DNA from 3 places in the Lysinibacillus sp. NPDC095746 genome. Region 2 is predicted to be linked to each of the others. Evidence: riboswitches for the same ligand, from Rfam matches in the RefSeq annotation. Region 2 holds a riboswitch; each other region holds the start of a gene.
The links. Region 2 has a riboswitch for lysine ahead of ACIQ7N_RS19955 (aspartate kinase). Riboswitches for the same ligand answer to the same signal wherever they lie in the genome.

Region 1 (4,378 bases), on a different contig from region 2:
TACTAATAGAAATAAGTAATGTATAATACGTACCTCGTAAAAACATTTGCCAGTTGTTCTCAACAATAGAAATAATCCATTCTAAACTCATGATGTTCCTCCTAACAACGTCGTGTTGCTTGTTCGTTACAGTATCGTGTCTTATCTGGAGCCTTTGTTTCTTTTATTTTATGAAACATTTAGCTAAGACATTATTATTATTTTGAGAGATTCTTATTGTATCAATTGTAATGATATGGCACGGACTAGTAGATAGCCCGTGCCATCATGTTATTGGGCTGCTGGTTGTTGGTGAATGGCTTCTTCCATAATTTTTTGGCGATCAGCTTCAGAAATACCTTTTAAGATTTCATTTATTTTTTCAAGATGCGCATCGCCTTTACGTAAACCAACTGCAATGGATGTATTTGAAATATCTGTATCGAAGCCCTTTTCGAACTTCACATACGTGAACTTATCATTTGCAGCAGCAGCAGAAATACCTTCTGGACGTTCTGCTACATAGCCGTCAATTTTTCCAGCTTCTAATGCAACACGCATCGCCGGGAAATTATCCATTGCAGTTTGTTTTTTTACATCTTTGATTTGATCGATGACATTGTAGTTAGATGTATTTAATTGTGATGTAATTTTAGCACCAGAAAAATCTTGGATAGAAGTTGCTTTTTCATATTTACTGCCTTTTTTTATGACCATAACAAAATCAGATGTATAGTAGTTTTCAGTGAAATCAACTGTTTGCTTACGCTCTTTAGTAGGTGACATACCTGCAATGATTACATCAATTTTATTGGATTGTAACGCCGGTACTAAGCCATCCCATTCCAATTTAACGATAACTAATTCTTTTCCTAAGCCCTCAGCGATTTTTTTCGCCATTTGCACATCATAACCACCCGCATATTCTGCATTATCCGCAATTTTTACTGCACCATTTGCATCATCCTGCTGTGTCCAGTTGAACGGAGCATAACCTGCTTCCATTCCAACACGGAATTGGCCGCCGCCTTCTTCCGTACTCGTCTTGTTACCGTCATTACTAGATGACATTGTAGCCTTTTTGTCACCAGCACCACAAGCTGCTAGCAAAATTGCAGTCATGACGGTCAACATTAATACTAACCATTGTCTTTTCATATAACATTCCCCTTTTCTGTAAAAAATAAGACAACTGTACCAAAAAAGACCTAAGTACTGAACTTAGGTCTTACTTTTTTTAACAGTTGCCCAAATCCTCACTATAATTCCATTATTCCGAGATAGCACAACCTAGTAAACCTGGAAAATAATTTACTAGGACAGTCCTGCACTTATTCACTGCAGACCCAGCATAAAAGTACGAGCTCCTTTTATACTTCGGCGATAGTTCCTTCTCCATTGCGTCTTCGCTTGCTTGTACTCAACAATGAACTAATAAATACCGCGCCTCTACCTCACAATAAGAAAAAGTGAGGTTTGTATATTTAATTGATATTAAGATACTACTATAAAGTTAATAAGTTCGTCAAGATAATTTTGTTACTTTTCTGACTAATTACAATATTATGGTTTTTTATTCCTTTAAATGCCTTTTAGTCCTTTATAAAAGGTGAAAATTATTAAGACTGCCGCTTTGCCGAAAGAGTCCTCGTCTCTTTTTACCGTCGCCCTAGCTCTTCTATTCGTCGACTCCTTAAAACTGTTCCAAAAAAGAAAAAACCCTGCAAACATTGTTCGCAGGGCTTTATAAACTCAGGAATTAAGAATTTAATAATAAATCTTCTGGGTTTTCAAGTAGTTCTTTAACAGTTTTAAGGAAGCCTACAGAATCTTTACCATCGATAATACGGTGGTCATAAGAAAGGGCTAAGTACATCATTGGGCGAATTTCTACTTCACCATTCACTTCAACTGGACGTTTTTTGATAGTATGCATACCAAGGATACCAGCTTGTGTACCATTCATGATAGGTGTAGACATTAATGAACCGAATACGCCACCATTTGTAATTGTGAATGAGCCACCTTGAAGATCTGCTAAACCTAATTTTTTATCGCGTGCTTTTTTCGCTAGGTCTGCAATTGAATCTTCAATTTCAGCAAAGTTTTTGCGGTCAGCGTCACGTACAACTGGTACTACTAAACCTTCTTCTGTTGATACAGCTACACCGATATCAAAGAAGTTGTTTAAGTGAATTTCATCACCAACGATTTGTGCGTTAACATATGGGTATTTTTTAAGAGCTGCAACTACAGCTTTTGTGAAGAATGACATGAAACCAAGTTTAGAGCCAGTTGACTCGAAGAATTGGTCTTTTTTACGAGAGCGTAAAGCCATAACGTTTGTCATATCTACTTCGTTGAATGTAGTTAACATTGCTGTAGATTGTTTTACTTCAAGTAAGCGTTTTGCAATTGTTTGGCGACGACGGCTCATTTTTTCAATTGTTACACGTGATTCATCTACAGCTGCAACTGCTTTAGGTGCTGCTGGAGCTGCTTGTGGTGCTGCTACTGGAGCTGTACCATGAGCTGCTACGTCTTGTACACGTACACGGCCTTGTGGATCTACTGGAGATACAGCAGCAAGGTCAATACCTTTTTCGCGCGCTAGTTTACGAGCTGCAGGAGATGCGATTACACGCTCACCAGTAGTTTCTTCTACAACTGGTGCTGCTGCAACAGGAGCAGGTGCCGCTTGTGGCGCTGCTGGAGCTGGAGCTGCTGCAACTGGTGCCGCTGGAGCAGGTGCTGCACCTTCGCCAGCTTCTACTACTGCGATAACTTGACCAACAAGTACAGTATCGCCTTCTTCAGCTAAAATTTGAGTTAAAACTCCCGCTTCTTCAGAAATGATTTCAGCGTTTACTTTGTCTGTTTCAAGTTCAACGATGAATTCACCTTTTTCAACGCGATCGCCCACTTTTTTTACCCATTGTGCGATACTACCTTCTGTAATCGATTCTGCTAATTCAGGGACTTTAATTTCAGCCACTTTCATTTCCTCCTTTAATTAACGTGCATTGTGCACATAAAAGGGCTACTGCCTTAGCAAGTAGCCCGGCTCTCAAAAATTAATATGTGATTATTATTTAACCTTTACAGGCTCAGCAACTGCTTCTTCTACAACTGCGGCTTGAGCTGCTTTATGAGAATCTGCATCACCTTCAGAAGTAGAGCTCATTGCAGGACGTCCTACATAACGAAGCTTTTTACCTTCTGAAAGTTCATGTAATGTTTCTAATGCATAATTCCATGAACCTTGGTTTTTAGGTTCTTCTTGTACCCAAACAACTTCTTTTACATTTGGATACTTAGCAATAATACCAGCAACTTGCTCTTTTGGGAATGGGTAAAGTTGTTCTACACGAACAATGTGTAAATGATCGAAGCCTTCACCATCTTTAATACGGTCTGCAATATCGATCATTACTTTACCTGAACCTAATACAATGCGTTCAACAGCTTCAGTTTTTGAACCTAGGCCTGGTTGTTCAATTACTTCTTGGAATGAGCCATTTGCTAATTGCTCAGCATTTGCTGCAGCTAATGGGTGACGAAGTAAGTACTTAGGTGAAACAACTACAAGTGGACGAACACCTTCAGTTCCTAATAATGCTGCTTGACGACGTAATAAGTGGTAATAGTTACCTGCGTTTGAACAGTTCGCTACGAACCAGTTATTTTCGGCTGACATTTGTAAATAACGTTCCATACGGCTTGAAGAGTGTTCTGGACCTTGACCTTCATAACCATGCGGTAAAAGAATAACTAGACCAGATTTTTGACCCCATTTAGCACGTGCACCTGAAATAAAGTTATCGAACATAACTTGCGCCATATTTGCAAAGTCACCAAATTGAGCTTCCCAAACTGATAGTACATTGCCATTTTCTAAATTGTACCCATATTCAAAGCCCACTACCCCTGCTTCTGTTAGTGGAGAGTTGTGTACTGTAAATGATGCATTTGCACCTGAAATATGGTGAAGTGGCGTGAATAACTTACCATTGTTTTTGTCATGTAATACTAAGTGGCGTTGAGAGAACGTACCACGTTGTGCATCTTGACCTGTAAAACGTACTGGTGTGCCATCTTGAATAATTGTTGCATATGCTAGCGTTTCTGCATGACCCCAGTCAATTTTTGCAGAAGCAAATGCATCACGGCGTTTTTCTAAAATTTTGCCAAGTTTTTTCTGTGGTTCAAAGTTATCTTCAAACACTAAAAGCTCTTCGTTAATTTTTTCTAGACGTTCCACACCAACTGCTGTATCAATTTGTGGGAATTCTACTTTTAATTCTTCTGGCATTTCTAAATGCTTGTGTTCATCTTTATCAGCCATTTCTTTTACATGATCATAAGCTGCTTGCATTTCTGCATAAATAGCTTTATCTAA
Region 2 (4,378 bases):
TCAAAACCGCATGCAGCTCCCCTGAGAGATTTCTGTACCTGTCGCTACGCTTTCGGTACAAAAGACACTTCTCGAAATAAATTAAATTCATCATGTAATGCATTTGCTGCACGAATCATTTCGTCCTGAGGTACAACAACAGACACTTTTATTTCAGAAGTACTTACCATTTTTACAGGGATATTTTCACGACGTAGACGATCAAACATCCTTGCAGCCACCCCTGGGTTAGATGCCATCCCCGAGCCAATAATAGAAACCTTTGCTAAGCCAATTTCAAAATCAGCAAAACTAAACCCTAGTGATAATTTACTATCTTCTAGAACACGTAATGCTTCAGCGAACTCCTCTTTTAAAATAGTAAAAGATACCGTCGGCTTTAAACCATCAATTATTGCTTGTACAATTATATCGACGTTTATGCGATTTTCTGCAAGTATTGTGAACATATTTGCTAACGAAGCATTAGAATAAGCATCATAACCAACAGTTAAGCGAATAACATCTGACTCGTAGGCAACACCACGTACAATTAAATTTTTTTCCATTTCAACTTCCTCCTTCAATAAAGTACCTACAGTATCTATTTCGCTCGAGCGAATGATAACTGGGATTTGAAATTTCTTTGCTAACTCTACGGCTCGCGGGTGTAAAACTTGTGACCCTAAGTTTGATAGCTCTAGCATTTCATCATAGGAAATTTCTTTTAGTTTTTGTGCCCCAGCAACATGACTTGGATCAGCTGTATAGACGCCGTCCACATTCGTGTAAATATCTACCCGCTCCGCCTTCAATTTTGCTGCAATTGCTAGAGCCGACGTTTCCGCACCACCTTTACCTAACGTCGTAATATTCCGTGAATTATCGATACCTTGTTCCCCAGCAACGATAACGATTTTCCCCTGTACAAAATGCTCTTCAATTCGACTAGCATTCATTTCCTCAATACGGGCATTGCTATACATAGCATCGGTTTCAATGCCTGCCTGCCAGCCCGTTAATGACACGGCATCATATCCTTTCTCCTGTATAGCAATTGCTACCAATGTACTTGTAAGTTGTGAGCTTGTTGAAAATAGTGCGTCTAGTTCACGCTTAGATGCATGGTCTGACAAATCACGAGCCATCTTTGCTAATTCTTTAGCCATCCCCCTCATAGCTGTAGTGACAACGACAACATCAAAACCTCTTTCCTTTTCCGCAATAACCTTTTTCACTACATTTTGAATGTGCTCTGTTGATGCGAATGCAGCACCACCAAATTTCATCACAACTCTCGCCATCTTTATCATTCTCCTTCGTATTCAATCATTTCGCTGATTAAAAGCAGCGATACTTTTGCAACTTTAATAACATGACAAAAGCAAACGCCTAACAGCCTTGAAAAAATGTTGTTTCGAGAAAATCTAAAAAGGCAGCTTCTCACATAACGTGAAAAGCTGCCTATAACATGTACAATAAAGTAACTTGCGCATGTGTGATAGCTCTCCGAAACGTTTAGAATCGACAGTCTTACATCTCTTAAATGTAAAACCAGCACAGCATCGGAAACAACGATGCTCCACTTCGGCAAGTTCCCCTTTCATACATTTTCACCGGACTTGTTCGTCCTCGTATGTACTACTCTTGAACCTTGCACCTCTATCATCACTAAATAGTGATCGTATTTAATTTGAAACTTAATGAAGAAATTCCCATTTTAATAAATAGAAACTACTAAAAAACATTGCTATATTAAAAAGCTATGTTATATACAACCTTAGCATACGCCTAATCCTTTGACAATGGATCTTATTGAATATCGATTTTGCCTTGGCGTAATTAAGTTCGGAGGCTTTGACCAGCAGATATTTTTTGCGCGAAAGCGAAGCGGCAGCGGCAAATATTTTTTGCGCGAAAGCGCAGCGGTAGCGCAACAGCAAGATGTTGGTCACTCAGTCGTTGCCACAATACGTGGGGTTTTTAAACTGTAGTTGTTTATACACCCATTGAAAAGGAATTCTATCTGCATTCATCCCACCACCTTTAGAGGTGGGAGTCTTCTACTGGATGAAAATAATCATAAATATTGCTAGCCAGGTTAGCAGGCATCCCTGCTTCCTGTAATGCTTGCACATTTGCCTCACGAATCTTTTTGACAGAGCCAAAATACTTGAGTAATTGTTGTTTTCGCTTCGGACCAATGCCCTCTATATTATCGAGGACAGATTGTATTGCATGTTTCTCATGCTGTTGTCGTAAGAAGTTAATAGCAAAACGGTGTACTTCGTCCTGGATTCGCTGTAGTAAGTAGAATCCATCGCTTGTGCGCTTTAACGCAATTACTTCAGCTGGATCACCAAATAGAAGCTGTGACGTATTATGCTTTTCATCTTTTGCTAATCCGGCAATTGGAATGACAAGGCCGAGTTCATCCTCTAATACTTCTCGCGCGACTTCCATTTGCCCCTTGCCGCCATCTATTAGTACTAAATCCGGTAAAGGTAGACCCTCTTTTAATACGCGTGTGTATCGACGGCGAATTACTTCTTGCATCGCCCCGTAATCATCATGCTTGGCAGCTGTACGTGTTTTGTATTTTCGATACTCCTTCTTCGCAGGTTTTCCATCGATAAAGACAACCATTGCAGATACAGCATCTGTCCCATGCATATGACTATTATCGAAAGCCTCAATCCGTAAAGGTGCAGAAATGCCCATAGCTTCACCGAGCGCCTCACATGCTCCTATTGTGCGTTCTTCCTGCCGTTCAATAAGCTGGAATTTTGCCGCTACCGCAATTTCAGCATTTTTTGTCGCTAATTCAACTAGCTCTTTTTTTTGCCCTCGTTTTGGTGTTAGTACCTTAACTTCTAGTAATTCCGTTAAAATTTCTGCATCAATGGTTTGTGGGATAAAAATCTCCTTAGGTTTAATGTGCTCTAGCTTGTCGTAAAATCGTCCAACGAATGTCAAAAATTCCTCTTCCGCCTCTTGATAAATCGGGAAAATCGAGACATCTCGCTCAATGAGCTTCCCTTGACGAACAAAGAAAACTTGAACACACATCCAGCCCTTCTCGACGGCATAGCCAAATACATCGCGATTCGTTGTATCACTCGATACGATTTTTTGCTTTTGCATGACTGTATCAATATGTGCAATTTGATCACGAAATTCCTTTGCACGCTCAAACTCCAAATTTTCTGCGGCCGCTAGCATTTTTACCTCTAGCTCCTTTTTGACTTCCTCAACCCCACCATTTAAAAACTTTGTCATATCCTCAATCATATTGTGGTAAATTTCTGCATCTATATCTTTCACACAAGGGGCTAAGCATTGCCCCATATGATAATACAAACAAACCTTGGTAGGGAGTTGTACACATTTTCGAAGAGGATATAAACGATCTAACAGCTTTTTCGTCTCACTTGCTGCATACGCATTCGGATATGGACCAAAATATTTTGCCTTATCCTTTTTCACTTTTCGCGTTGTAATAAGGCGCGGGTGTTTTTCATTTGTAATTTTTAAATACGGATACGTTTTATCATCCGTCAGCATAACATTGTACTTCGGGTCATGTAGTTTTATAAGATTAAGCTCTAAAATTAAAGCTTCAATATTGGAGGATGTCACAATGTACTCAAAATCTTCTATTTCACCTACAAGCCTCTGTGTTTTCCCTTCATGCGAACCAGTAAAATACGAGCGTACTCGATTTTTCAGCACTTTAGCTTTCCCGACATAAATAATGGTTCCTTGTCGATCTTTCATCAAATAGCAGCCAGGCTGATCTGGTAAAATTTCAAGCTTTCGTTTCATTAAATCATTCATCGCCTACCTGCCCCTTTTTCTTAAAGTAGCGTTTGTCCCTTTATTTTCTCATATTTATAAGGATAACTTCCGCTTTTTCTCTATATTATATAACGAAAAAAAGCCAAGCACATCTTATTGATGGCTTGACTCTTTTTTTCTTACAGGATCAATTATGCCTCGGCATAATTGCGTCCGGAAGCTTTAACTTCTTTCAGCGGGTGTTTGGACACCCCTGAAAAGAGCTTAAATTCGCATTCATCTCACCATCTGTAGAGGTGGGAGACTTCTGTACCTGTCGCTACGCTTTCGGTACAAGAGACATTTGCTGCAAGAAGTTAAGCATGTTTTGCGATAAACGCTTCTAATGCTTCTTTTGGTTGGAAACCAACTGTTTTATCTACTAATTCACCGTCTTTGAATAATAGTAATGATGGGATTGACATAATTTGGTATTGTGCTGCAGTACCTTGGTTATTATCTACATCTACTTTTACAATTTTAGCCGCACTACCTGCAGCATCCATTTCTTCAAGAACTGGTCCAATCATTTTACAAGGTCCGCACCAAGCAGCCCAAAAGT
Region 3 (4,378 bases), on a different contig from region 2:
ATAATATTTTCATCCCCATAATAAGCATCATTCCAAATCAATTGGTAAATTTGCTGCTTTGTAAAAACTCGGTTACGATTTGTCACGAATAATTTTAAGATGCCAAATTCCTTTGATGTGAGCTTAATTTGCTGTCCATCCTTCTCAACTGAAAAATTAACAAGGTCAACCGATAAGTTGGCGATCTCGACAATATCTTTCTTCTCTTCTACTTGACTAGAGTATTTTGTAGCTCTACGAATTGCAGCTTTAACACGTGCCGAAAATTCCAGCATCGAAAATGGCTTCGCGATGTAATCATCTGCCCCTAATCCTAATCCTAACGCTTTATCAACATCACTATCCTTGGCTGACATAATGATAATTGGCAGTGATGCTCGCTCTCGTATAATCTTTAAAACTTCTAATCCATTAAGTTTCGGAATCATAATATCCAAGATCACTAAATCAAAAGAATTATTTAAACAATTTTGTACTGCTTCTTCTCCATTTTCTGCAGAGGTGACAAGGAATCCCTCCATCGTTAAATAATTTTCCACCATTTCACGAATAGCATCGTCATCTTCTACTAGTAAAATATGCTTTTGCACTATCCTGCACCTCTTCCTAACTTAAAGTAGTCTATATATGACTTGCCGTTTCTTTGTATCATCACCATAACAAGGGACTGATTTCCATTCTGGCAGGCGCTTTCGTTAATGCCACTTCACTTCCGCACTGATAACATTCGCTACGCTCCAAGATCTCATCTGTGACGCTAATCCCAAAGGAGTCGTCCAGCTTCCACTCCAATTTAATGTCTTACCCAAAATTTGCTGATGTGTTATTTATCTATCAGTTTACCATATTAAGGTTATGCTTCAAAAGTGGGCGACGATTGGACAAATTAAAGTTCTCTTTTTATTCTCGCCAGTCGTTCACTTGGTGTATGTTGATTGTACGTCTAGAATTACAAATTTATTATTTAACTAAAAAAACTGCCCTGCAAGTCATTTTCTATGACTCACAGGACAGTTTTATTTTTTATTGTTCGACTTTTAAATCACAATGCTCTAATGGAAGCATTTTTGTTTTATGCTTAATTTTATAGCCAAACCATAACAGTAAGAACAGTGGAATACCGATATATGAGACAAGGACTCCGTACCAATCTATTGTTTCACCCATAAAGGCATTGTAGTTTTGTCCAATAACAACAATCATACAAACCGTAAAGGCAAATAACGGGCCGAATGGGAATAGCCTTGCTTTATACGGCAATAATTTCGGATCTAAGCCTTGTACCTCGAATGCTCGACGGAAACGATAATGGCTAAATGCAATACCTAACCAGGCAATGAAGCCAGACATCCCTGAGGCATTTAGAAGCCATATATAGACTACACCATCACCAAAGAATGAAGCTAAAAATGCTAGACAGCCTATAGCTAAAGTCGCCAGTAATGCGTAAATCGGGATACCTCGACGGCTGAGTTTAGTGAAAATTTTCGGTGCATGGCCATCTACCGCTAATTGCCAAAGCATACGTGACGATGCGTAAAGCCCTGAATTCCCTGCTGACAGCATTGCCGTTAAAATGATTGCATTCATCAATGATGCAGCAAAGGCAATTCCTAAACGATCGAACACCAGTGTAAATGGTGAAACAGCGATATCTTCTGATAATAAACGTGCGTCTGTAAAGGGAATCAGCATCCCAATTGCAGCAATCGCTAAAATATAGAATAAAAGAATTCGCCAGAAAACAGACTTAACGGCTTTCGGAATATTTTTACCAGGGTCATCCGTTTCACCTGCTGTTATTCCAAGTAACTCTGTCCCTTGGAACGAGAATCCCGCAGCTAAGAAAATACCAAATGTAGCAAGGAGACCTCCGTGGAATGGTCCATCACTAATGAAGAAATTCGTAAAGCCTACAGGAGCTTGTCCTCCTAAAATACCAAAAATCATTAAAAAACTGATGATAATAAAAATGATTACTGTGACAACCTTTATCATTGCAAACCAATATTCACTCTCACCATAGCTTTTTACCGATAATAGATTGAACGTTAAAACTACAGCAATAAATAAAACAGTCCAAAGTGCTGATGAGCTATCTGGGAACCAATATTTCATAATTAATGAGACGGCAGAAATTTCTGCTGCAATTGTAATTGCCCAGTTGTACCAGTAGTTCCAACCAAGTGCAAAACCTAAAGCTGGATCTACAAATTTTGTAGCATACGTACTAAAAGAGCCTGATGATGGCATATAAGCTGCCATTTCTCCTAAGCTCGTCATTAAAAAATACACCATGATACCGATTAATGCATAAGCGAGTAGTGCACCGCCAGGGCCTGCTTGCGCAATGGCACCACCACTAGCTAAAAACAGCCCTGTACCGATTGTACCGCCTAATGAAATCATTGTAATATGACGACTTTTTAATTCTTTTTTCAGCTTCGGTGCTTTATGACCGAGCTGATTGACTTTTATTTCACTCACGATATAGCTTCCTTCCTTTTTAAGAGGCAAAAAAATGCCATCACATGAACGTTGCTGTGATGGCTAAGTAAATCCTCTGTTCCTTCAAAATGATAGCTCAACACGTTGTTCAAACGTGACAGTTCTGTTCCTTTCGGAGACAGCCCCAGCATGAGGTTTTCAAGTCCCCTCACACTTCGGCAGTATTTCCTTTCAGCTAATTTCTCTAATGCTTGTCATTTCCATTAACATACTCTTAAATACCGCGACCTCTACCTCAATACAAACATGAGGCATTAAATATTAAATTTATGATGGGTTTTAGTTTAACATACGACCTATGGCATTTCAATAACCCGAGTAATATTCTATATTTTGCGAATTTTCCACTATTTTTATTTATGTGATAAAGTGGTATAGTGATTCAATCAGAATTGTTCTACCAAGGGGGGATTTATTTGACTACTCATGAACATACCGATACTTATCCTAGCAGAAAAATTAATTGGAAAGGCACAACCTTATTACTCGTTATCGGCGTAATTTGTATTGCCTCGACATTACGGATGCCGCTAACAGTTGTTGGACCAATTATTTCCTTTATTCGCGAAGACCTCGGCATATCCAATATACTAGCAGGCTTTCTAACAACGATCCCATTGCTAGCATTTGCAATCATTTCACCATTCGCACCAGTTGTCGCACGTAAAGTTGGACTAGAATTAACATTATTGTTATCAACTGTTCTTTTAGGGGGAGGAATTGTACTACGCTCCGTTGGCACAACTAGTTTACTCGTATTTGGTACGATGCTAATTGGTATAGCCATTTCATTCGGTAATGTACTAATTCCAGGATTACTTAAATTGAAATTTCCCTATCACGTAGGTTTACTTATGGCATTTTTCACAATGTCGATGAATTTAACGGCTGGACTCGGTGCTGGCATTAGCTATCCTGTTGCCAATTCATCACTTGGTTGGCAAGGCGCACTGGCAATCTCACTTGTTCTTGTGGTGTTAACCATTGTAATTTGGATTCCACAGTTGCAATTTAATAAGCCTGAACCGACTGTTAAGACTACGAAAGAACGTACACCATTATGGAAATCACCTGTTACTTGGGCAGTAGCGGGAGCTATGGGATTTCAGTCATTATTATTCTACACAACTGCCGCTTGGATTCCTGAAATTTATATATCACAAGGATTAGCTGCAGATCGTGCGGGCTGGATGTTTTCCATTATGCAATTTTCACAAGTTCCAATGGCATTAGCTGTGCCTATTATCGCTAGTAAAATGACATCTCAACGTCCTCTCGTTTTAATGTTTACACTATTTTACTTAATTGGCTTTATCGGAGTAGTCATGGAATGGACAAGCCTCGCTGTACTGTGGATGGTACTACTAGGATTAGCCGGAGGTGCTTCATTTGCATTAGCGATGATGTTCTTTACATTACGTACCCGTACAGCTTTTGAGGCAGCCGATTTATCAGGATTTGCACAATCATTAGGATATTTATTAGCCGCAATCGGTCCAATCTTATTTGGTTATTTACATGATTTATTCGGTGGCTGGAATACCGCTGGTTGGTTATTTGTTGTCGTTGTATTGATACTCTTCATATGTTCATTTAAGGCTTCTAAAAATGAATATGTAAATTAAAAATGGCACCTCATGATCTATGCCTAGGCATAATCATGAGGTGCTTTGTATTTGCACAAAAGCCTGAGTTCCTCTATTACAGCCGATGTTTGGACAGCGAAGGAAGTTAAAGTGAGCTGCCTTTCTCTACTAATAAGGTGGTTTCTGATAAAAATAGTTCGGTGTATTGTAAACATTAACATAAGGCTTATGAAAAATATGGGTCGTAGCTGGTGAAAGAGGTGGAATCAACCACGTCCAATTGC

Region 1: linked by a shared signal. The riboswitch ahead of ACIQ7N_RS14870 (transporter substrate-binding domain-containing protein) and the one ahead of ACIQ7N_RS19955 (aspartate kinase) in region 2 are both predicted to bind lysine.
Region 3: linked by a shared signal. The riboswitch ahead of ACIQ7N_RS22630 (amino acid permease) and the one ahead of ACIQ7N_RS19955 (aspartate kinase) in region 2 are both predicted to bind lysine.

The regions. Positions count from the first base shown of each region.
Region 1 is NZ_JBIWGL010000019.1:6,508-10,885, forward strand. Features, by position in the region: gene ACIQ7N_RS14865 (amino acid ABC transporter permease) at 1-91, opposite strand, end outside; gene ACIQ7N_RS14870 (transporter substrate-binding domain-containing protein) at 271-1,137, opposite strand; lysine riboswitch at 1,253-1,439, opposite strand; gene odhB (2-oxoglutarate dehydrogenase complex dihydrolipoyllysine-residue succinyltransferase) at 1,739-2,974, opposite strand; gene ACIQ7N_RS14880 (2-oxoglutarate dehydrogenase E1 component) at 3,068-4,378, opposite strand, start outside.
Region 2 is NZ_JBIWGL010000034.1:241-4,618, forward strand. Features, by position in the region: gene ACIQ7N_RS19955 (aspartate kinase) at 45-1,283, opposite strand; lysine riboswitch at 1,474-1,652, opposite strand; gene uvrC (excinuclease ABC subunit UvrC) at 2,026-3,816, opposite strand; gene trxA (thioredoxin) at 4,134-4,378, opposite strand, start outside.
Region 3 is NZ_JBIWGL010000048.1:20,058-24,435, forward strand. Features, by position in the region: gene ACIQ7N_RS22625 (response regulator transcription factor) at 1-590, opposite strand, end outside; gene ACIQ7N_RS22630 (amino acid permease) at 1,024-2,487, opposite strand; lysine riboswitch at 2,573-2,749, opposite strand; gene ACIQ7N_RS22635 (CynX/NimT family MFS transporter) at 2,925-4,133, shown strand; gene ACIQ7N_RS22640 (nitric oxide synthase oxygenase) at 4,263-4,378, opposite strand, start outside.